One region of the Haloactinomyces albus genome, then DNA from elsewhere that is predicted to be linked to it. Evidence: riboswitches for the same ligand, from Rfam matches in the RefSeq annotation. Region 1 holds a riboswitch; the other holds the start of a gene.
The links. Region 1 has a riboswitch for glycine ahead of gcvP (aminomethyl-transferring glycine dehydrogenase). Riboswitches for the same ligand answer to the same signal wherever they lie in the genome.
Positions count from the first base shown of each region.

Region 2: it holds a riboswitch for glycine, as region 1 does, so the genes downstream of both, gcvH (glycine cleavage system protein GcvH) here and gcvP (aminomethyl-transferring glycine dehydrogenase) in region 1, are expected to answer to the same signal.

Region 1 covers NZ_JAVDXW010000001.1:310,710-322,439, forward strand. Annotated here, with positions in the region: gene gcvP (aminomethyl-transferring glycine dehydrogenase) at 1-1,525, opposite strand, end outside; glycine riboswitch at 1,708-1,808, opposite strand; gene JOF55_RS01475 (MerR family transcriptional regulator) at 1,836-2,402, opposite strand; gene JOF55_RS01480 (bifunctional nuclease family protein) at 2,740-3,216, opposite strand; gene garA (glycogen accumulation regulator GarA) at 3,571-4,035, opposite strand; gene gcvH (glycine cleavage system protein GcvH) at 4,152-4,535, opposite strand; gene clsA (cardiolipin synthase ClsA) at 4,667-5,296, opposite strand; gene JOF55_RS01500 (high affinity choline transporter 1) at 6,700-8,349, shown strand; gene JOF55_RS01505 (carboxyl transferase domain-containing protein) at 8,524-9,876, opposite strand; gene JOF55_RS01510 (acyl-CoA synthetase) at 9,869-11,347, opposite strand; gene JOF55_RS01515 (hypothetical protein) at 11,498-11,626, shown strand; gene JOF55_RS01520 (VTT domain-containing protein) at 11,623-11,730, shown strand, end outside.
Region 2 covers NZ_JAVDXW010000001.1:1,448,622-1,460,351, forward strand. Annotated here, with positions in the region: gene JOF55_RS06785 (acyl-CoA dehydrogenase family protein) at 1-459, opposite strand, end outside; gene JOF55_RS06790 (CaiB/BaiF CoA transferase family protein) at 463-1,650, opposite strand; gene JOF55_RS06795 (MerR family transcriptional regulator) at 1,734-2,453, shown strand; gene JOF55_RS06800 (SSI family serine proteinase inhibitor) at 2,746-3,186, shown strand; gene JOF55_RS06805 (YidH family protein) at 3,257-3,652, shown strand; gene JOF55_RS06810 (YidH family protein) at 3,655-4,026, shown strand; gene JOF55_RS06815 (hypothetical protein) at 4,091-4,327, opposite strand; gene JOF55_RS06820 (L-serine ammonia-lyase) at 4,458-5,813, opposite strand; gene gcvH (glycine cleavage system protein GcvH) at 5,842-6,216, opposite strand; glycine riboswitch at 6,370-6,493, opposite strand; gene JOF55_RS06830 (PucR family transcriptional regulator) at 6,582-8,171, shown strand; gene ald (alanine dehydrogenase) at 8,290-9,405, shown strand; gene JOF55_RS06840 (hypothetical protein) at 9,845-10,210, shown strand; gene JOF55_RS06845 (alpha-amylase family glycosyl hydrolase) at 10,164-11,405, opposite strand; gene JOF55_RS06850 (ATP-binding cassette domain-containing protein) at 11,728-11,730, shown strand, end outside.

The DNA of each region.
Region 1 (11,730 bases):
CCACATCGGAATCGGAGAGCCTGCGCAGGTAACGCAGCAGCGAGGTCTCCGAGCGGTGCTGGTGGAACACCGGGTGCGTCAGATACTCCGAGCTGCGCCGCAATGCATCGGGCAGCGCGTCCGGAATCGAGGCGTCGAGATCATCGACATCGGCCAGATCGGTACCGGTCAGACCGAAGGCCTGCCACACCTTGGCAAGATGGTCACGGTCGGTCGTCTCGTCACAACTGATGCCGACGTGGTCGGCATCCACACGGCGAAGGTTGACTCCCGAGTCCCGGGCCGCTGCCACGATCTCGTCCGCTCGGCCCGGCACCCGTGTGACAACGGTGTCGAAGAAGCTGTCCCCGAGAACCTCGATCCCGCCATGGCGGAACTGGGCAGCGAGCACGGCGGCCATCCGGTGCGTGCGCGTCGCGATCGCCCGCAGACCGGCCGGACCGTGGTAGACCGCGTACATCGAGGCCACCACGGCCAGCAATACCTGGGCGGTGCAGATGTTGCTGGTGGCTTTCTCCCGGCGAATGTGCTGTTCCCGAGTCTGCAACGCGAGCCGGTAGGCCTGATCGCCATCGGCGTCGACGCTGACCCCGACCAGCCTGCCGGGCAACTGGCGTTCCAGCCCCTTGCGCACTGCCATGTATCCGGCGTGGGGACCGCCGAAGCCCATCGGCACACCGAAGCGCTGGCTGGTGCCCACGACGACGTCCGCGCCGATCTCACCCGGCGCGCGAACCAGTGTCAGTGCGAGCAGGTCGGCCGCGACCACGGCCATCCCACCCCGCTGGTGAATCTCGGAGATGAGCGCTTCGTGATCCCGCAGCACACCCGAGGCCCCCGGGTATGCCAGCAGCGCACCGAAGAACTCACCATCGGGCAGTCCCGCGACGCCCTCGGAGAGATCGGCCACCACGATTTCGATGCCCAGGGGTTCGGCACGCGTTTCGATGACGGAGCGGGTCTGTGGCAGCGTATCGGCGTCCACGACGAAACGCGGCGACTTGGACTTGCCCGCGCGCCGCACCAGGGTCATCCCCTCGGAGGCGGCCGTGGACTCGTCGAGCATCGACGAGTTCGACACGGGCACACCGGTGAGGTCGGCGACCATCGTCTGGAAGTTCAGCAACGCCTCGAGACGTCCCTGGGAAATCTCCGGCTGGTACGGCGTGTAAGCGGTGTACCAGGCAGGGTTTTCGATCACGTTGCGGCGGATCACGGGTGGGGTGATCGTCGGGTAATAGCCCAGGCCGATCATTTCCGTGTGCGGGTGGCAGCGCTGGGCCAGCTCGCGCAGTTCGTCCAGCGACTCGGCTTCGGTGGCCGGCTCCGGCAGCGCCATCCGCAGGTCGCGCTCGCGAATGCCGGCAGGCACAGCGTGCTCACCGAGTTCTTCCAGGGAACCGACACCGATCACGTCCAGCATCCGGGCCAGCTCTGCAGGCATCGGTCCGACATGGCGATCGGCGAACGGAGTCCCGTGCTCGAGAGCGGCGAGCGGAATGCGGTCATTGGTCACGTCGGTCATCGCCCAACCTCCATCATCGCGGGCATTGCAGCCAGGGGCAGGCAGCACTCGCGGAAGTACTGCCCTCCCCCTCTGTCAATGTCCGCGAAGCGGACGCCTGAGAGCTTCACTCGGCGTGGCCGAGCTTGCACCGTCGGCGGGGCCTGTCACCCGGTGGGGACCGACCCTCTTTCCAGAGGTATCTCGCCCGTACGGTCCATAGGCCTGAGAGGTTGTCGGGGAAGGTTGCTCCTTCGGCGCCGCTCCGACTGGCAGCCGAAGCGAACTCTCCCGTACGGGGTCTGCGACTCCCCGAAGCCTACCTGATAGCTCAGCCCGTTTGGCGATCGCGACGGCGTCTGGAGAGTTCGTCCTCTGCTCCGTCGAGCTGTTCGGCGCTGTCCGCCCGCTCGGCGGGGAACTCGTGAATCGTTCCAGTGATCTCGCGCATGGCACCGCTGACCGCGATGCCGAACACGCCCTGGCCACCCTGCAGCAGGTCCACCACCTCTTCGGCGGAGGTGCACTCATAGACCGTCGTACCGTCGCTGAACAGGGTGATCCCGGCCAGGTCACGGACTCCGCGGTGCCGGAGATGGTCCACCGCAACGCGAATGTTGTGCAGCGAGACCCCGGTGTCCAGCAGTCGTTTGACGACCTTGAGCACCAGTATGTCCTTGAACGAGTACAGCCGCTGCGAGCCGGAGCCTTCCGCGAGCCTGATCGACGGACCGACCAGTTTTGTGCGCGCCCAGTAGTCGAGTTGCCGATAGGTGATGCCCGCGATCTGACAGGCGGCCGGACCGCGGTAACCGACCAGCTCATCCGGCAGCGAGGCGTCCGGAAACAGTTCTCCCTGCTCCACCGCAGCATCCCGGTCGGGTGCTTGCTCAACCACGCCTGCCTCCCCTCGACCGGCGTCCAGCCGGCGACCACCAGACCCCGGGTAGACCGCAATCCGGGGATGCCACCTGTCCGAGCATCGGATTCACCGTGCCGTATTCACTGCCTCGTCGAATTCACTGCCTCGAGCTCATCGCGTGGGTCCATACTGCCACCGACAGCACATCAGAGCACATTGCGTGACTTCGACGATAAGCTCGGGCCAGGAGGCGGTCAACGCGACGCGCGGGCGGTCGTACGGCCGCCCGCGCCCGGCAACTTCCCGTCATCGAAGGCCGCCTTCGGCTCCCGAGGTCCGAAGAGGACCCGTGGTGGTGCCGCGGCCGACCAGGTCAGGTGTCGGCCCCCCGGAAATCCTCCGGCGACACCGAGTCCAGGAATTCCTTGAACTTCTCGACCTCGTCCTCCTGCTCATCCGGAATGAGCAATCCGGCCTCGTCCAGCACGGATTCGTCAGCGTGGATCGGCACCCCGATCCGCAGCGCGAGAGCCACCGAGTCACTCGGCCGTGCCGATACCCGCACGTCCCCGTCGAAGACGAGTTCGGCGAAGAACGTGCCCTCCTGGAGATCGGTGACTCGCACCTGCTCCAGGTCACGCCCGAGCGCTCCGATCACGTCCTTGAGCAGATCATGAGTCAATGGCCGCGCAGGCCGTACACCCTGCTGTTCCAGTGCGATGGCCGTCGCCTCCACCGATCCGATCCAGATCGGCAAGTAACGCTCACCTTCGGTCTCCCGCAACAGTAGGATCGGCTGGTTGGCTGGTAGTTCCACACGCACGCCGACGACGCGCATTTCGCTGCTCATCGTCCAATCGCCTCCTCCAGCGCGTCGAAGCGTGACATCCCTGTCGAGGATCGCGCACCGACGCCTTCGACGCTACCCGCGATACGGCGGAGACACCCAACATCGGCCACCGCCAACCGCGCCATTCCCATTCTGTGGGCCACGAAACCCCTACCGAGCGCTGTCCGTCCCGGCAGGCGCAGTCCCCCGCACGATACACCGCTTCCTCCGGACAGAGCCCCAAAGGGAGACCGCCGGGACAAAGCCCGAATCGGCAATATCGGGGCAGGTCACCGCACCCGGCCCTGTTCCCCGTTCATCAACAGTCGGGGGCGGTGCCGTCCGACACCGCCCCCCGCTCGATCCCCCAACTCGTTACCGGGGGCCCGTGTCCCCGTCGACCGGTCCGGTCAGAAACACCAAGCGGAACTTGCCGATCTGTACCTCATCGCCGTTGGCCAGAACCGAGGTATCCACCGGTTCCCGGTTGACATACGTGCCGTTGAGGCTGCCGACGTCGACAACGACGTAGTCGTTGCCCTCCCGCCGGAACTCGGCATGCCTGCGGGATACCGTGACATCGTCCAGGAAGATGTCGCTGTCGGGGTGACGTCCGGAGCTGGTGGTCTCCCGGTCGAGCAGGAAGCGCGACCCCGCGTTCGGGCCACGCTTGACCACCAGCAGGGCGGACCCGGCGGGCAGCGAATCGACCCCGGACGCGGCAGGCTCCGAGGACGCGCTCTCGGTATTTTCCTGCTCCGAGAGGAAGGGCCTGAAGACCGAGGTGGTCTCCGAGGACTGCTCCGGCGGTACGTCGCCGGGCCCGTCGTTCGTGCTCACCTGAGCTCTCCTCTAAGCGGATGGGTCGTGCCAGTGTCACCCAACGTACCGTGTCGGGGACCGTGCCGGACGTGCGACTCCCAATATCGACTCCCGGATTCCCCCCGGAAGGAAGATCATCCCTGGTCGATCAATTGCCGGTAGGCTGCCTCGTCGAGCAACCGCTCCAATGCGGCGGGATCGGCCAGCCGGATATCGACCATCCACCCGTCGTCACGTGGCTGTGAGTTGACCAGCTCGGGTTGGCTGTCGAGTTGCTCGTTTCGGGCAACAACCTCACCCGCGACAGGTGCGTAGAGGTCCGAGACGCTCTTGGTCGACTCGACCTCGCCCATCGTGGCACCCTCCGCCACCTGCTCGCCCACATCGGGCAACTGCACGAACACCACGTCCCCGAGCTGCTGCTGGGCATAATCGGTAATGCCGATCCGCACGACGTCGTCGCCGGTGGGTGACACCCACTCGTGCTCCTGGGTGTACCTGGTTCCTTCCGAGGTCACCTGGGTTCCACCTTCCTCGTCTGACTCGTCGGATCCCGTCACGGCAGAGCTCATGCAACGGGATGGATCAGCCTATTGGCTGTGCTGTCCACATCGCAAGATATTCCACCCGGTCGTGCCGACGGGCTTCATCAGGCGCGGCCGAACCGGCCGGACCGGCCACGGTGGGTGTGCGCCACCCGTACCGCGGCGATCACCTGAACCAGGTACAGCACCCCTGCCCAGAGATACAGTGCCCCGCCCCAGCACGTGAAGGCGTAGGCGACCGGCCGGACAACGGCGTCGAAGGAGAAGTCACCCTGCACGAGCAGCAACAGCGGAAAGGCGTACATCAGGCAGAACGTCGCCGCCTTGCCGAGATAGTGGACATCGGGTGGTTCATAACCGTGGTAGCGCAGGACCGGCAGGCACAGGGTCAGCACCACATCCCGGGCGATGAGCGCGGTCGCGGCCCACCAGGGAACGACGCCGCGCAGGACGAAGGCGAACAGAGTCGCGATGATGTAAAGACGGTCGGCTGCCGGATCCAGCAGCTGACCGAGGCGGCTGTACTGACCGAGCCACCGTGCGAGCTTGCCGTCCAGCCAGTCGGTAATGCCGCTGGCCACCAGCACAAGCAGCGCGAGAAGGTCGGAGTGCGGCCCGAGCAGCAGCCACAGAAACAGCGGGACCCCGGCAAGCCGGAGCACGCTGAGCAGGTTCGGCAGCGTCCACCACGGGTCGTCCCAGACCCCGGCTGCGGCTTCCTTGATCCGCGCCAGCCCCGGGTCGGGTTCATGATCGAACGCCCGTTCCGCTGCGGACCGATCTGCAGGATTCCCCGTGGCAGCGGTTCGATCGGGAGTGCCGTCGGCATCCTGCACCACGAGCGCCTCCCCTGAACCATTGTGCGACCGCTCCCGCCCGGGCCGGCTCACGCCGGCGGGCACCCCTCCCCGTGTGGGACCCAACCCGGGTAGGACCACACCGTGCCCGCTTTGCGTTCAGGATCCCACATGGCAGTTCAGCACGATCGCGGCGCCCGCGTCAGTTCCGAGGATGGCTCCATCCCCTGCGTTCGAGTTCGGCATCGGTCAGAAAGAGCGGGCGACCCCGATCGTCGACGCCCGCCCAGAGCGAGCGACCGCCCACTCCTTCAAGTACGTACGAGTGACCACCGCTCCACACCACGCTGCACGGTGTGGTCGGCAGTTCCGCACCCCTTCGGCAGCTGTCCGAATGGGCCGCTGCCGAGTGCGTTTCCGTGTGCATCAGTGGTAGCACCTCCGTTCCGGCTGCCGGCCTGAGCGCCTTGCCGCTACCCGCCCCGGCGACATTCCCTGACCGAATTGTGTGTGACCGAAGCCACTGTGTCGCGCTGCGTCGCCTCCGAAGCGCTCGGCGGCTCTTACCGTGCGCCGAACCGCCCACCACCGAAAGCCGCGCGCACAGCGCAGCAGCACAACCGCCAACCACTCGTCCACAACCACTCGTCCACTCGTCGAGCCGACCCGTCACCGGACTCCGGGCCGCGCTCTCCCCTTCCGGCAACGACGGATTCGGGGTGAGGTCTTCCCGTGTCGGTTTCCGCACATCGATTTCATCGCGTCGATTTCGCCCTGCCGTTGTCGTGTCGCCGTCCTCCGCGCCCGCCGAGGTTCCCGCCGACCGCGAAGAAATCGGACTTTCCCGAAGAAGTCGAAACGGATTTTCAGGCATTCCGGAGCACCTTGTCCGAGCGCGAATATCGACTTTTCCCGACTCCCCGCAATCGGCCGGAAACCCATTGTCGACCACTCCGGAGCCATCGGTAGTTACTCAGCGCAGTAATCGCCAGCCGAGAGGTGACACCGATAACAAACGCACCGTGACCGTCCTCTCTGCGACGGAGTCGCGACCCCTTCCTCGCCTGCCGCCGCAACCACCCGCTCAACAGCGCCGTGAACTGCGGTTTTTCCTTGACTTTGGCGCACCGGCACACCACTGCCCCGCTATCCACCCGGGCAGATCGCATGGCCGCTCCGTTACCTTTACGTAACTAGTACATCTGTACATCTACGCTTTCCGTGGTTATGGTCCTCAACTGCTCTGACGATAAGACGGAAGGACGAACGTGCCTGCGGAAAGAGACACGAACACCGAACCGACAGAGCGATCATCCGGTTCCGGGCGAAACACCGGCGGCATGCTGAAGATCGGCGTCTTCGTCGTCGTACTCGGGCTCGCCCTGAGCTACGTTGCCATCGCACAACCCCAGGTGTCCTGGCCCGGGTTGATCGCGATGCTGGTGTTCTACGCCCTGTTCTACTGGCTGGGTGCCTTCGTCGCCGCCCGACGCGCCAGTGGACTGGCCGGCACCATGGTTGCCGGCCGAAACATGCCGCTGTGGATCGGCGTGTTCACCATGACGGCCACCTGGGTGGGTGGTGGCTACATCAGCGGTACGACCGAGGCCACCTTCTCCAGCGGCCTCGCCTGGGCACAGGCGCCCTGGGGTTACGCGTTGAGCCTGCTCATCGGCGGTCTGTTCTTCGCCAAGAAGATGCGGCGCGGCCGATTCACCACGATGCTGGACCCGATCGACATCCGGTTCGGCAAGCGCGCCGCGGGTCTGGGTGCAATTCCCGCCGTGCTCGGCGAGATCTTCTGGACCGGCGCGATCCTCACCGCGCTGGGCACCACGTTCGGCACGATCATCGGGCTGGACTTCAACGTCGCCATCATCCTGTCGGCTGCCATCGCCGTGGCCTACACCGTGGTCGGTGGCATGTGGTCGGTGGCCATCACCGATGTCGTGCAGATCGTGGTGATCTTCATCGGTCTCGCCGTGGCGATCCCGTTCGCCGCGGCCAGCGTCGGCGGACTGGGCGGTGCCTGGTCGAACTACACCATGGACTTCGAGTCCTACGCCGCGCTGTTCCCACCGCTGACCGGGTGGGATGACCCGGCCTGGGGCCACGCCTACTGGAACTGGTGGGACTCCGGCCTGTTGCTGGTCTTCGGGGGCATCCCGTGGCAGGTCTACTTCCAGCGTGTCCTGTCGGCGCGTACTCCGGAGGTCGCCCGGCGCCTGTCCATCGGTGCGAGCGTGGTGGCCGTCCTCGCCGCCGTGCCTCCGGTGCTGATCGGCGTGATCGCCACAGCGGCCAACTTCCAGGCCGAGGGCGCTCCGCCGCTGGAGAACCCGTCGTTGGCGTTGCCCTATGTGCTGCGCTATCTCCTGCCCACCGCCGTGTCCGCGCTCGGCCTCGGTGCCCTGGCGGCAGCGGTCATGTCCAGCGTGGATTCCTCGGTGCTGTCCGCGTCGTCGGTGGCCGGGTGGAACGTCTACCGCCGTCTGCTCCGCCCGAACGCGGAAGCGCAGCAGGTGCAGAAGACGATCCGCCGCCTGATCGTGGTGATCGGCGCGGCGGCGACCATCCTGGCGCTCAACGTCGCCAGCGTCTACCAGCTGTGGTACCTGGCCAGTGACCTGATCTACGTACTGCTGTTCCCGATGCTGGTGTGCGCCTTGTTCGTGCCGTTCGCCAACCGAATCGGGGCGATCTCCGGCTTCCTGGTCGGACTCTTCTTGCGGCTTTCCGGCGGCTCGCCGGTTTTCGGGTTGGAGCCGTTCCTGCCCTGGCCATGGTACGAGGACGGATCGGTGCTCTTCCCGTTCCGCACGGTCTCGATGGTCGCCGGTCTTCTCACGATTCTGGTGGTGTCCTGGCTGACACGGCGAGTCAACTCGCCGGTTTCGATGGCCGCGCTGGAGCCCGACACGGCCGAGCGCCGGGCATGGGGTCAGGATCTCGTCCAGGAGGAGGAGAAGAAGGAGCGCCAACCCGCGTAGGGTGCGGGAGAGGTGTGCAGGACGGCATGGGTGGTTGTGGAACCGACGTCCCCTCGCGGCGCCGCAACCACCATGTCGAAGACCACGTCCCCGGAACGCCCCGGGGGTCCGCCGGAGAGCGATACCGGCGGCCCCGGGCAATTCTTTCCGGGGACTTCCGCACGGGCGCCGCGCCTACCGGTCCGGCGAGGCGATACCGCGCACGAATCCCAGCTCCAGCAGGTCCTGCGGTCGCAACCGCAACCCGGCGGCCACCTCGGCGACGTGTTCGCGGCCGCGCTTGAGGATCGCGGCACCGGATTCCGGTGCGATAACCGCGAAGTAGGCATCCGGGGTGATCCAGGTCCGCTCCGGCGCGGCCAGAGCCAGGGCACCGCCCGAGCCGCCCTCACCGATCACCAGTGTCGTGATCGGAACCGTGGCTTCGGCAACGGCCGTGAACAGCTCGGCGATGGCCGGGCCGACGCCCGCACGCTCCGACTCCGCGGTATTGGCGGCACCGGGAGTGTCCACCAGCGTCAGCACGGCCAACCCGAGCCGGCACGCCAGCCGGATGGCCCTTCCGGCCGTACGGAAACCGGCCGGGGTGGTGGCCGTCCCCGTCTGCGCGGCGTACACGATCGTTCGCCCGTGATGCTCACCGAGTCCGCACCACATCCCCGCGTCGGTGCCGCCTGTCCGGTCACCGGCGATCGAAAAGCGCGTTGTGAAGTAGCTGTCCAGGTACGCGCTCGCCCGGGGCCGCGTCTCCGCTCTGGCCCGTTGCACAGCAGCCCAGCCGCTGTCCGGGAGGTCTTCCTGCCCGAGCGCGGCAGGGACCTCCGCGGGTTCGGGCGAGGGGTTCAGTCGAGCCGGATCGAGCAGCTCCAGCGCCGTGGCCAGCACGTCGGCGAGCTCGGAATCCTCGACCAGAAGATCGGCTTGGCCTGTCGAAAGCTTGCCTTCCGCGGTGAAGGCCGTGTCATCCGGATCGTCCTGGTGGCGAACACGGCTTCCTCCGAAAGCCACCGCGGCCGCCGGTGCGGCAAGGACAAGGTCGGCTCCCGCTGCCAGCGACGCCCACATCCCGCCCGTCGTCGGGTTCCGCAGCACGGTGATGTGCGGCAATCCGGCCTGCCGGGTCAACAGGCACGCCCGGGTGATGTGCTGAAGTTGCCGGAGGGCACAGATGCCCTCCTGGATCCGGCTCCCACCGGAAGCCACCAGTGACACCACCGGAAGACCGAGTTCCCGTGCCCGGGCGAACGCCGCCACGATGCGCGCACCCGCATCCTGACCCACGGACCCCCCGAGAAAACCGAACTCGAACGCGATCAGCACCGCCTGCTGCGCGCCGATCCATGCGTGACCGCACACCACCGACTCGTCGGTACCGGTGCGCCTGCGAGCGAGGGAACGCTGATCGTCATAGCCCGTCCACTCCAGTGGACCATCCCGTCCGGCCTCGGTGACCGGCTCGGGCCGCCACTCCCGGAACCGTGTGCAAACCTGTTCGATCAGGGGGCGGGCGCCGATCCGGTCAACCATGGTCGGCCCGGGCGGAGGCGCCGCGGTCGGCCAGGGCCTTTTTCATGACCTTGCCCATTTCGTTGCGCGGAAGCTCCCGGACGAAGCGCACCATGCGCGGGCGTTTGTGCGGGGTGAGGAGATCGGCCACGTGGTGGGCGAGAGTCTCCTCGTCGGCGGTTCTCCCCTCGGCGGCCACGACCCATGCCACGATCCGTTCTCCGAGATCGGCATCCGGCTCACCGGTCACGGCGACTTCGGCCACCGCCGGGTGTTCCAGCAGCACGTTTTCGATCTCACCCGCACCGATCTTGTATCCGCCGCTTTTGATGATGTCGGTGGCCTTGCGTCCGACGATGCGGATATAGCCGTCGGCGGCGCGAGTGGCCATGTCGCCGGTTCGGAACCAGCCGTCGGTGAACGCCTCGGCAGTGGCCTCCGGACGGTGCAGGTACTCGGTGAACAGGTTCGAGCCGCGTACGAGGATTTCACCGACCGTGTCGTCGTCCCGGGTGGTGATGTCGTGCCCTTGTTCGTCGACAAGTTTGAGTTCCACACCGTCGAACGGCCTTCCCACGTACCCCGGCCTGCGATCCTCCCAGGCGCGCACACCGCAGTTCATGATCGTCTCGCTCATGCCGTATCGCTCGACGACCTGCTGACCGGTCAGGCGCGCGATCCGCTGATGTTCGACCGCGGGCAGGGGCGCCGATCCGGACACCAGTAGCCGGGCCCTGCCCACGGCCCGCGCGATGGCCGGATCGTTCTCGGCGTCATCGGCGAGCCGCCGATACATGGTCGGAACACCGAACAGCATCGTGGCCGGGCCGGCGAGTGCCTCGGCCACGGCCCGCGTGGAGAACGTGCCGAGGTGGTGCACGCAACCCCCCAGCCGTAACGGCCCGAGGACACCGAGGATCAATCCGTGCACGTGGAACAACGGCAGCGCATGCGTGAGCACGTCCCGACCGGTCCACTCCCACGCTTCGGCCACGGCATCCAGATTGGATCGGATCGCCCGCCGCGGCAGTACCACACCCTTCGGGGCGCCCGTGGTACCCGAGGTGTAAATGACCAAGGCCGGGGACTCGCCGGAGGGTTCGTCTGCAAGATCGATGCGTCCCTGCTCGGAATCGGCCATGAGCTCCACCGTGTGCAGGGAAACCGATGCGAGCGCTTCCGCAGGGGCGACTCCCGGTTCGGCCAGGAGCAGCTCCGGCTCGCTGTCGGCGACGATGTGCTCGAGCTCGCGCCGCCCCAACTTCGGGTTGATCGGAACCACCGCCGCGCCCGCGCACAAGGCTCCGACCACGGCGACGCACGTCTCCACGCTCGGCGTGGCCCACACCGCGACACGCCGGGACGACCCGACGCGGTCGGCAATACCCGATGCGGCCGTGGCGAGCGCGGTATAGCTCAGCACGCGCTCACCGAACCGGATCGCCTCCTGCTCGTCCGGTTCACGCAACTTCGGCAGTAGCGACTCGCCCATACCGCTCACCTCCGTGTTGTTGATGACATCGGCCCGGATTCCGTCCGTGGCGAGTGCCCACCACACCACAGCAGCCACCACGAGCACCCACACCGTGCGCAACGGCACCTCTCGGTCACTCGAATCCAGGCTTCACCATCGCAGGATGCCGTGGTCATTCCCGGTATCCTCGAGCAGGCACTCGTCCCCACCCCACCGGAGTTCGCCTCGATGCTCGCTCGCCTTCCGTCCGTGCTCGGGCGGCAATTCCCCATCCCGGCGAGCGGCTACACCCGATGACCAGCTGGCTGATGGCCACCGTGGGCACCGCCGCTCTCGGCAGTGTCTTCCCGGTGATCAATATCGAGCTCTACCTGCTCGGGGTGGTCTCCACCGTCGATGGC
Region 2 (11,730 bases), 1.1 Mb from region 1:
GCCGTTGAGGACGTAGTCGTCGCCGTCCCGTACGGCCGTGGTGCGAATGCCCTGCAGATCACTGCCCGTACCGGGCTCGGTCATGGCGATCGCGGTGATCGTCTCTCCGGAGCAGAATCCGGGTAACCAGCGCTGCTTTTGCTCCTCGGTGGCCAGACGTGTCAGGTAGGGCGCGTTGATGTCGTTGTGCACGGGAACACCGAAACCCGAGACTCCGGCGTTGATCAGCTCCTCGTCGAAGACGACGTTGAACCGGAAGTCGTCGACGCCGCCCCCGCCGTAGCGCTCGTCGACACTCGTGCCCAGTAGTCCCTGCGCACCGGCGGCGAGCCAGGCGTCGCGGCTGACGATGCCCGCGGCCTCCCACTCCTCCTGATGCGGCACCAATTCCTTGTCGATGAAGGTTCGCGCCGTCTCGCGAAAAGCCCGGTGCTCATCGTCGAACAGTTCCCTGCGCATGGCTCACGCATCCTTTCGGTTCGGCCGAACGGCTCCGGACTCGAGCAGTCCCTCGGCTCCGGCGACCCGCCACTCGCGCAACACGGAGTCGCCGTCGGCGCCGGAACGGGGGACCGGACCCGGTGCCGGATTCGGCGTGTGGGAAAACCGGGGCGCCGCCGCCGGTTGAAGCGTCCCGTTGTACTCCCCGAGTGATCCGCGCGCGTGCACGTGCGGATGCTCGGCGGCCTCGGTCATCGACAGCACCGGGGTCACGCACGCATCGGAGTCGGCGAAGATCTCGGTCCACTCCTGCCGGGTCCGTGCGGCGAAGGCCTCGGTGAACCGGTTGCGCAGTTCGGGCCAGTTCGCGGGATCGTCGCGGTCGGGGAGCGCCCCGGTCAGCCCCAGGCGTTCGAGCAACTCCTCGTAGAACTGCGGTTCCAACGCGCCGACGGCCATGTGCTCGCCGTCGGCGGTGGCGTAGACGTCGTAGAACGGGGCACCGGTATCGAGCAGGTTCGTACCGCGCTCGGTACGCCACCCACCGGTCGAGAGCATGCCGAACAGCATCGTCCCCAGATGCGCCGATCCGTCCACGATGGAGGCATCGACCACCTGGCCACGGCCGCTGCCGCGTGATTCCAGCACAGCCGCCAGGATCCCGACCGCGAGATACATCGCCCCGCCACCGAAGTCGCCGAGGAGGTTGACCGGAACCTGGGGCGGGCCGCCCGCTCTGCCGATCGAGTGCAGCATGCCGCTCAACGCGATGTAGTCGATGTCGTGCCCGGAGCTGGACGACAGTGGACCGTCCTGTCCCCACCCGGTCATCCGCCCGTAGACCAGTGCGGGATTGACCTCCCAGCAAGTCTCGGGGCCGATACCGAGACGCTCGGCGACCCCCGGCCGGAAGCCCTCCAGCAGCACGTCGGCCTGCTCGACCAACCCGAGCACGGCGGCCGGTCCCCGCTCGTGCTTGAGATCCACCGAGATCGAACGCTTGCCGCGATTGAGCAGGTCGTCCTGTTCGCCCGCGCTGGTGGGGCGGTCCACGCGCACGACGTCGGCCCCCAGATCGGCCAGCAGCATGGCGCAGAAGGGAGCAGGCCCGATCCCGGCCAGCTCGACCACCCGAATCCCCGCCAGCGGACCCCGTCCTGCCTGCCGATTCGATTCCTCGCCTGCTGCCACTGGCACACCTCCCTGCATGCCTGTGTCGTCCGACACAGAACTGTGACGCAAATAGTGTTACACCGCTGGTGTCACATTGGTCAAGGAGTATGGTGCCACGCATGCTCCGAACAGCGGACGAAGAGCTCACCGTCGACGAACTGGCAGCACGTGCGGGTGTCACAGTGCGCACCGTTCGGTTCTACTCCTCACGAGGACTGCTACCGCCCCCGCGCCTGCGTGGACGAGTGGGTCTGTACGGAGGCGATCACCTCGCACGGCTCGACCTCATCCGCGAACTCCAAGCGCTCGGATTCACCCTGACGGCCATCGAACATCACCTGCAGCGCATCCCGCACGATGCCCCGCCCGAGGAGCTCGCACTGCATCGGGCACTGCTGGCGCCGTGGACCAATGATCAAGCCGAGGACATCGACCGGCACGAACTCGACCGGCGCGCCGGCCGCTCACTCGACGACGAGCGGATCGAGCAGCTCGTCATGCTCGGCATTCTGGAGCGCATCGAGAACGAGCCGGACCGCGTGCGCCTGTCCAGCACCGCGATGCTGGGTGTCGGCGTGCAGATCCTCGATCTCGAGCTACCTCTGGAGATGATGGTGCAGGCCAAGCGGATCGTCGAGCAGCACACCGCACAGATCGCCACCGACCTGCGCGAACTGTTCGCCGCCCATGTGCTGCGACCCTATGTCGAGCGCGGCAGGCCGGAGAACGAGCGGGAGCGGGTCCGGGCCGCCACCGACCAGCTCCGCCCGTTGACGATCCAGATCCTGGTCAACGGTTTCCAGCGAGCGGTCAACGATGTGATCCGCGACCACGTTTGAGGCCTGCCTGGTTGATCACGGGCGATGACGTGCTCGCGATGTGTCGGCACAGCCGCGCCCCTGCGCGATGCGGGGCGCGTGCTGCCGGGGCCGCACATCCGGAGGCGGCTTCGCCGGTCCACAGCGGAACGGTTTCACGTTCGGCAGCGTTGCCCGAACGAGTGAAACTCGATTCGGTGGTTCTTCCCGCCGAGTACAGCGATTCGGAGGCTCTGCCGGTAAGGATGGATCGGTAGAGATCAGCCAGTAAAGCTGAATGCCATCTCCCGATCCAGATGGAGGCACCACGAGCATGGCTGCAATCCGGTTATTCGGCCGCACACTGATCGCCACCACCGCGATCGCCGCGGCCACGCTGGCTTCCACCGGCGCCTCCGCAGCACCGCTGCCGTCGGCGAGCTCCGAGCCGTCCGTGCAACACTCCGCCAGCGTTCTGCACCTCACCGTCGATCGCGGCACCGGCTCCGACCCGTACCGAGCGGTAGTACTCACCTGCGGACCAGCCGGCGGCACCCACCCCAAGGCAGCATCGGCCTGCGAGAACCTGGACAGGGCAGGCGGGAAGTTCAGCGGCCTACGGGCAGGTCGGGACAACGCCATGTGCCCGCTGGTCTACCGGCCGGTGACCGTGACCGCCACGGGCACGTGGGAGGGCACCCCGGTCAAGCACGAGAAGACGTATTCCAATGCATGCGTGCTCACCGCCCACACGGGGCCGGTCTTCGACTTCTGAGGGATCGTCGACACCACGGCAGCGGCACCGCCACGGCCGGACCACGTGGAGGCCTGGTTATGGTGGTCGCATGGTCCCCGCCGATTCCGAAACCGAACCCCGGCGTCGGCCACGTCGGGTCTATCGCGAGGGCTCCGAGCCCGATCCCCGCTTCACGCTGGCCAACGAGCGCACCTTCCTGGCATGGCTGCGCACTGCTCTGGCCCTGATGGCGGGAGGAGTCGGAGTCGAGGCTCTCCAAGCGGCGCAGGAGCGGACGAGCCCGCTGGGGACACTGCTGGCGGTCGTCCTGCTCACCGGTGGCATTCTGTGCAGCATAACGGCGTTCGTGCGGTGGGCCTCGACCGAACGGGCCCTGCGCACGGGTAGCGCCCTGCCCGCGCTCCGGATGGCTCCCGCGTTCGGTTCCGGACTCGCGGTGATCGGTGTGCTCGCCTGCATTTTCGTCCTGGTTATCGGGTTCTGACCGTGCTCAGCGAACGCGGGAGAAGCGACCGTGGGAGCAGCGGCCATCGCGGGCACAGCGGCCCGTGGGATCCCGGACTGCAAATCGAGCGGACCACCCTTGCCTGGTCGCGCACCGCACTGGCATTCGTGGTGGCAACTGCTGTGGTCATCCGCTTGCTCGCGGGAACCGATGTTGTCCTCGCCGCCGTGTGCGCCGCACTGACGCTGCCCCTGGTCGTGGTCATCAGCTTGCTGACCTGGCGACGCTACCGGCGGGACGAGCGCAGTCTGCACCGCGAAGCACCGCTGTCGGACGGCGCACTGCCCGGTACCGTGGCGGCTTTCACGGTCCTCGTCGGCGGCCTCGGCCTCATCTACGTACTGGCGAACTGAGCGAATCCTCCTGTTCCGGCCGAGCATGCACGGGATCGCCTGCTCGTACGGATGCCACACCTGCCTACACGGGCGCGTCCAGGCCGCGCAGGTGACCGGTCCCCCGGCAGTGCGGACAGGTGCGCCACTCGGCCATCGTCATCCCGGCCTGCATGTCGGTGGTGGCCTGGATGACATACACCCTCGGCTCACTGACCCGGCGGAACCCGCCGCAGGTGAAACAGAGTGTGTTGGGCCCCTGTGCGAAGTTCTCGGCTTCCGAATCGCCCCGCCCGGAGCCACCGTTGTCGTGTTCGCTCACCACACCAGTGTGCCCCCACACGGCCCGGCGCTTCCGGAGAGATCGGAGTGAATGATGTGAGCGGAACTTTCGCCTCAACAGGTGCGACGAAAGTTCCGCTCACTCCCACTCGATTCGGGAGGCACGCACGTCAGCATTCGATGACGTTGACGGCGAGCCCGCCGCGGGCGGTCTCCTTGTACTTGTCCTTCATATCCTTGCCGGTGGCGCGCATGGTGGTGATGACCTTGTCCAGCGACACGAAGTGGCGCCCGGTACCACGTAGTGCCATCCGGGCGGCGGTGATCGCCTTGACCGAGGCGACCGCATTGCGCTCGATGCAGGGAATCTGCACCAGCCCGCCGATGGGGTCGCAGGTCAGCCCGAGGTTGTGTTCCATGCCGATCTCGGCGGCGTTTTCCACCTGCTGCGGACCGCCGCCGAGGACCTCGGCCAGCCCGGCCGCGGCCATCGCACACGCCGAACCGACCTCGCCCTGGCACCCGACCTCGGCACCGGAGATCGAGGCGTTCTCCTTGAACAACACCCCGATCGCCCCGGCGGCCAGCAGGAACCGCACCACCCCGTCCTCGCTCGCGTCGGGAACGAAGTGCCAGTAGTAGTGCAGCACCGCCGGGATGATGCCCGCCGCCCCGTTGGTCGGCGCCGTGACCACCCGCCCACCTGCGGCGTTCTCCTCGTTGACCGCCATCGCGTAGACAGTGACCCACTCCATCGGATCATCGGTCTCGGAGAGCTTGGCCCGCAGATCGGCCGCCCGGCGGCCCACCTGCAACCCGCCCGGCAACTGGCCGGTGTTGGCGCACCCGTTGTCCACGCACTCGGCCATGACGTGCCAGATGTGCAGCAATTCCCGGCGCACCGCATGGTCATCGCGCCACGCGTACTCGTTGGCCAGCATCACACCACTGATCGGCAAGCCCGACTCGCCTGCCCGCGCCAGCAGTTCGGCTCCACTGGAAAACGGATACGCCACCTCGGTGGCGTCCGGAGTGACCCGGTCGGTGCCGGACGCGTCGTCGTCGACGACGAACCCACCGCCGACCGAGTAGTACACCGCCGCCAGCAGCTCACCGCCTGCGCCGTCACTGGCCGAGAACCGCATCCCGTTGGGATGCACCGGCAACGACTTCCGCCGATGCAGCACCAGATCGTGATCGACCAGAAACGACAACTCGTGAGTGCCATCGAGCAGGATCCGGTTCGACGCCCGGATCTCGGTCACCCGATCGGCCACCGCCACCGGATCCACCGACTCCGGCCGGTGGCCCTCCAGTCCCAGCAGCACCGCCTTCGCGCTGCCGTGCCCGTGACCCGTCGCGCCCAGCGAGCCGAACAATTCCGCCCGCACGTGCGCGACCTCGGGCAACAGCCCCTCGGCCCGCAACCGGGCAGCGAACATGCTCGCCGCCCGCATCGGGCCGACGGTATGCGAACTGGAAGGGCCGATCCCCACCGAGAAAAGATCGAAGACACTGATCGCCATTGATCAGCCCTCCTTTGTCTGCCGAGGGCTACTCCCCACCGGTCAACTCGGCATACTGCTCCGCGGTGAGCAGCTTGCCGTTCTCGCTCACGCGCATCTCCAGCAGCCAGCCGTCACCGAAGGGATCGGCGTTGACCAGCGAGGGATCGTCGACCACCGACTCGTTGACCGCCACGACCTCACCGGTGGCAGGCGCGTACAGGTCGCTGACCGACTTGGTGGACTCCAACTCGCCGCAGGACTCGCCCGCCTTGACCTGTTCGCCGACGTCGGGAAGCTGCACGTAAACGATGTCGCCCAGGGCTTCGGACGCGTAGGGCGTGACACCCACGCGCACGATGCCGTCACGATCCTCGAGCCACTCGTGCTCTTCGGTGTACTGGAGATGCGTGGGCAAAGACATAGGGGAGGCTCCGTTGATATCGAGGGCATGGACATGCCCGGGTACTTGGGCCTCCCCCTCTGTTGCGGAACCTGAGAGCTTCGCCGCATGCTTGCGGCTTGCACCGTGGGTGCGCCTGCGCCCCGGCACGGGGCGTGCGCTTTCCAGAGTTGCCTCGGCCGGGCGGTCATGGGTGCCTGAGAGTTTGCGGGGAGTCTTGCTCCTTCGGCGCCCTGCTCACCGGAGAGGTCACCGTCGACCTGTTCCGTGCCCGCAGGGGCTCTCCCGCCCGATTTCAACGGCCGGTATGCGATTGTCGCTGTGTCCGGCAACGATAACCCGGCTCGCCGCAGCGTCCAACCCGGGTGTGCTCCAGGAGGCAGGGGATGATCGATGTCCGGGCTCTGATCGAACGGGTCGGCCCGACGTTACTGCGCATCGTAGGAACTCCCGATTCGACCGAGTGCGTCGGCGATGTCGTGATCGCCGAACCCGGCGTGGCCCGCACCGTCGCCGACGGCGACCTCGTGCTCGGCATTGCCGTGACCGAACTCACCCAAGCGGTGGCGCTCATTCGGGACTGCGGTACGCAGGGCGCGGCGGCGGTGCTGCTCAAGGCGCCGATGGCCACCGATGATGAGGTGGTCAGCACAGCCGAGAGCGCCGGGCTCGCGCTCATCGAAGTGCGTGACGGCACGGCATGGGCACAGCTCGTATGGCTGATCCGCGCAGCGTTGGCGGGCACCGCCGTCGAGGACACCGACGGCGGTGACCACACTCACATGGGCTATCCCGGCCTCGGGGACCTGTTCCGGCTCGCCGACGCGGTCGCCGACGTCGTCGACGCACCGGTGACCATCGAGGACGCGCACTCGCAGGTGCTGGCCTACTCGGCACGCCAGGACCTCACCGATCCGGCCAGAGTCTCCACGATCATGGGACGCAAACAGCCCGATGAGGTGCTCGCGAAGTTCCGTGCGCGCGGGACGTTCCGCAAGCTCACCAAGGGCGGATCTGCGATCTTCGTCCCCGCCCAGCAGGACGGCACCCTGCCCCGGTTGATCATGCCGATCCGGATGGGCGGGGAACTCCTCGGATCGATGTGGGCCGTCGTGCCCGAGGAGGTCTCCGAGGAACGCGCCACGGCCTTCGCCGACACGGCCCCGCTGGTGGCACTGCAACTGCTGCGCTGGCGAACGATCGCCGACTCCGAACGCAGGCGATCGGCAGGGCTCGTCCGGATTCTCCTGGAAGGTGGTGACGGTCGGCGTGCGGCTGCGGACGAGCTCGCGCTGACCGATGAAGCACATCGCGTCGTCGCCATCGACATCCGCCCTGCGGACGGTTCCGCCGAGGGGCACCGGCTGGCGATGTGGGAGTGGATCACCAAGGGGATCGGTAAACGGCCGCTGGTCACCGAGTCGGAGGGCCTGCTGTACGCGCTCGTCCCCGAACGCAGTGGCTCCGGTGGATGGACCGCGCTGCGGGAATCCCTGGACTGCCACATCCATCGGCGCGCAGGTGACGCTCCCCGCATGCTGATCGCGGTGGGCAGAGCGGTCGGGTTGGGGGAGCTGGCACATTCCCGGCAGCAGGCCGAGGAGGTCCTCGGGCTCTTGCGCAGCGGCCGGACGCACGAACCCGTCGCCGTGTACGAGGAACTGTGGCACCAGCTCGTCCTCAACCGAATGGCAGGCGCCGCCACCGACGCCGGAGTCGGCACTCTCGGCCCGCTTCCGCCACTGCGCGAGCACGACCGCAACCAGGGCACGGAGTACCTGGCCACACTGCTCGCGTGGCTGAGGCATCCGGGCGATCCGCGTGCCGCGAGCGCGGAACTGCGTATTCATCCCAATACCTTCCGGTACCGGATGAAGCGGCTGGACACGCTCGTGGACGTGGACCTGGACGACCCCGAGGTGCGCTCGGCCCTGCTGGTGCAGCTCCTCGCCGAGCAATGGGCCCGGCATCGGTGAACAATCGGTTGGTGCTGGGAGCACAAGCACCCCGGAGTCGTCTCGTTCTCCGGCAATGATGCGTGCTGCCGGGCATCGGTGGATCGTGGTGCGCACCCGAAGGAAAGGATGCGTTTTCGTGAAGATCGCCGTTCCCCGCGAGATCAAAAACAACGAGTACCGGGTCGCGCTGACCCCGGCGGGCGTGCACGAGTTCACCAGTCGCGGTCACGAGGTCTTCGTCGAGTCCCGGGCAGGCATCGGCTCGTCGATTCCCGACGAGGACTACCTCGCCGCAGGCGCCAAGATCCTGCCCACCGCCGAGGAGGTCTGGGCCGAAGGCCGACTGGTCCTCAAGGTCAAAGAACCCCTCGCCGAAGAATACCCCCGCCTGCGCCGCGACCAGGTGCTGTTCACCTACCTGCACCTGGCCGCCTCGACCGAGCTCACCCACGCTCTGCTGGACTCGGGCACCACCGGCATCGCCTACGAGACCGTGCAGACCGCGACCGGCAACCTGCCGCTGCTGGCGCCGATGAGCGAAATCGCCGGCCGCATCGCCCCCCAAGCCGGCGCCTCCGCACTGATGCGTCCCCACGGCGGCCGCGGCGTGCTACCCGGCGGCGTCCCCGGCGTGCACCCGGCCCGCGTGGTGGTCATCGGTGGTGGCGTGGCCGGCCTCAATGCCGCCCGCATCGCCCAGGGCATGGGCGCCGACGTGGAGCTGCTCGACACCGACGTCGACAAGCTGCGCACCATCGACCGCGAGCACCACGGGCACCTGAGCACCGTGGCCTCCAACCGCTACACCGTCGACCAGGCCGTGCGCGCCGCCGACCTCGTCATCGGCGCGGTACTCATCCCCGGAGCCAAGGCACCCAAGCTGGTCTCCCACGACCTCGTCGCACAGATGAAACCGGGCAGCGTTCTCGTCGACATCGCCATCGACCAGGGCGGTTGCTTCGCCGACTCGAAACCCACCACCCACGACAACCCCACCTACCGAGTCCACGACTCGCTGTTCTACTGCGTGGCCAACATGCCCGGCGCCGTTCCCAGCACCGCCACCCACGCCCTGGGCAACGTCACCCTGCCCTACGCCCTGCGCATCGCCGAGCGAGGCTGGCAGCAAGCCTGCCGCGACGACACCGCCCTGGCCCACGGCCTCAACACCCACCACGGCACTCTCCTCAACGCACCTGTCGCCGAAGCACACAATCTACCGAGCACAAACCTCGACAAGGTCCTAAACTAAAAGCGGTAGCCAGCGGTTTTCCGGGACAGGCGCCACCGCCGGGAGGAACGCAGGCGGGAACCCGAACGGGTTCCGGACAAGTAGGGGCGGCCTGCTCAACCGGCCTGGGGGTCACCGGGAGCGGGCCGCCACCCCTCAGTGTAGGACACGTTTGCTTCTTTGCCGAAGTCCCGACGCGCGGTGGCGCAAAAATTCCGCTCACCGGGAGCCGACCGGCTTCCCCCCACCCCTCCGTTTCCTCACCCGAACGAGTGCTTCTGCGTTCTCTCGCTGAAGTCCGCATACGCACAAGCCGATATCGGACGAGTGGTACCGGAACCGGGCCGGGCACCTTGCGTCCGACCTGCACTGCTTCCGACTCCGCCTGAGCGTCCGGCACCGAGCCTCCGTATCCCACAACACCGGCGACGATCACCGCTCGATGACGCTGGGAGACGACGTGACGGACACGAGAGCACCGGAGCCGGACGGAACGGACCCGACGCGATGGGACCGGGAACGGCGGGAAGCGGTTCTCGATCAGCTCGACAGGCTGGACGAGGTGGCCCGGGAAGGCGAAGCCGATACCTTGCTGCCGCTGGCGCGCAGTGAGCTGTATCGACTCACGGAGAGCTTGCGAGCCCTGCTGGACGAGCACCAGCCGAACGAGCACGGCCGCTGCCGTGTCTGTCCCGGCTCCCTGCGATCCCGCCGATGGCCCTGTTCGGTGTGGACCACGGCGCACCAGCAGCTGATCGGCAACCAGGCCGACCACTCGGTCAAGCGAGCCAAACAGCGGTATCGGGAGGGACCCGGTTTCCCGTGAGGGGACCGCTGGACAGCAGGACCTCACCCGGAGGCAGCGGCACCAGTTGCCGTGAGGTGTTGAGAGCGCAGACGAGCCCGGTGCTGCCGCGTCGAAAGGCAAGGCAACCGGCTGGTGCGCCGTACCATTCGATGGTGCTGCCACGGAAAGCGTGATGCGTACGGCGCAGGGCGAGTGCCGCACGGTGCAGAGACAACGTGGAAGTGGGATCGTTCGTCTGGGCTTCGACGGTCAGGTGTTGCCAATCCTGCGGGATGGCCGGTGTGTACGGGGCGTCGGTGAATCCGAACGTCGCGTCGGCCCCCATCCAGGGCATGGGGCCACGGGCAGGCTGACTGCCGATCCGATCGGACGTGTTCGTCTCCGCGAGTCCGAGTTCGTCGCCGTTGTCCAAACCGGCGATCCCGGGCAGTGCCAATTGGACCAGCGCCATCGCACGTGCACGCGCGAGACCCGTGCGACCCTCACCGTGTTGCCCGGCCGGACGCGGCCGATCCCAGCCCGCGAGCACCCACACCGGATACGTGTCGACCGAAGCGAAATCGGCCAGGATGCCGTCGATGACATTGCGGACCGCCGCGGCATCGAAGCTCACCGAGCCGAAGCGGACATCGGTTCCCAGGTCCAGCCTGCCGAGCCCCGGTATCCTCGGGAAGCGTTCATCGACGAACGCGCCGATCAGGCACCTCGGGTGCTCGGCGAGTACGGAGCGCATGGTCCCGAGCATGCCGCTCACGGCCTCGTCGGCAGGTCGTGTCATGCCGGGCGAAACACCCACTCGGAACCCGTCGACCCCGCGACCGATCCAGAACCGCAGGGCCCGGGCGAGTTCGCCGCCGAACCCGGGCTGGTCGATGCCGGAACGCTCGGCGGCGAGATCCATCAATATGCTGATTCCACGCCCGTGGGCCTCGGCGATCAGCTTGTCGTAAGAGCCGAGGTCCCCGAGCATCGGATCGACGTCGCAGTCCCGGCTCGGCTCGGAGATCGGCCCGGCGAGGATCCCGGTCAGCCAGAGAGCGTCGATACCCAGCTGATCCAGGTATTCCAGCTTGCTGCGGACTCCCTCGAGGTCCCCGATTCCATCGCCGTCCGAATCGCGGAACGAGCGAACGTCCACGCGATAGTTGACCGCACGATGCCACCATGGCCGATCTCCGGCGTATCTCCGTTGCGAACCCGTGAGATCCCACACGTCGCCACATTTTGGCACCCGCACACCCGGCTGCAGGATGTTCGCACCTAACACGATGTGGTGAATTAGCTCTGCTCGGCGGTGTATCCCCTCGGTACGGCCCTGGTTCAGGAGGCAGGACCGGAACCCGAAGGTGACGATCGAAGGTTCCCCGCGCGAGTCCGCGCCATGTCCCGGAGCGATGCATCCGGAGCGATGTCGGCACTCCTGCCATCCATGCGCTCGCGATGAGGCAGGATGGATGTATCCGGCATGTAGGACCCCGGCGATGATTCCGCCGAGGCCACGCCGTGCGACATACCCTGTCACCCTGGAGGAGCGCGTG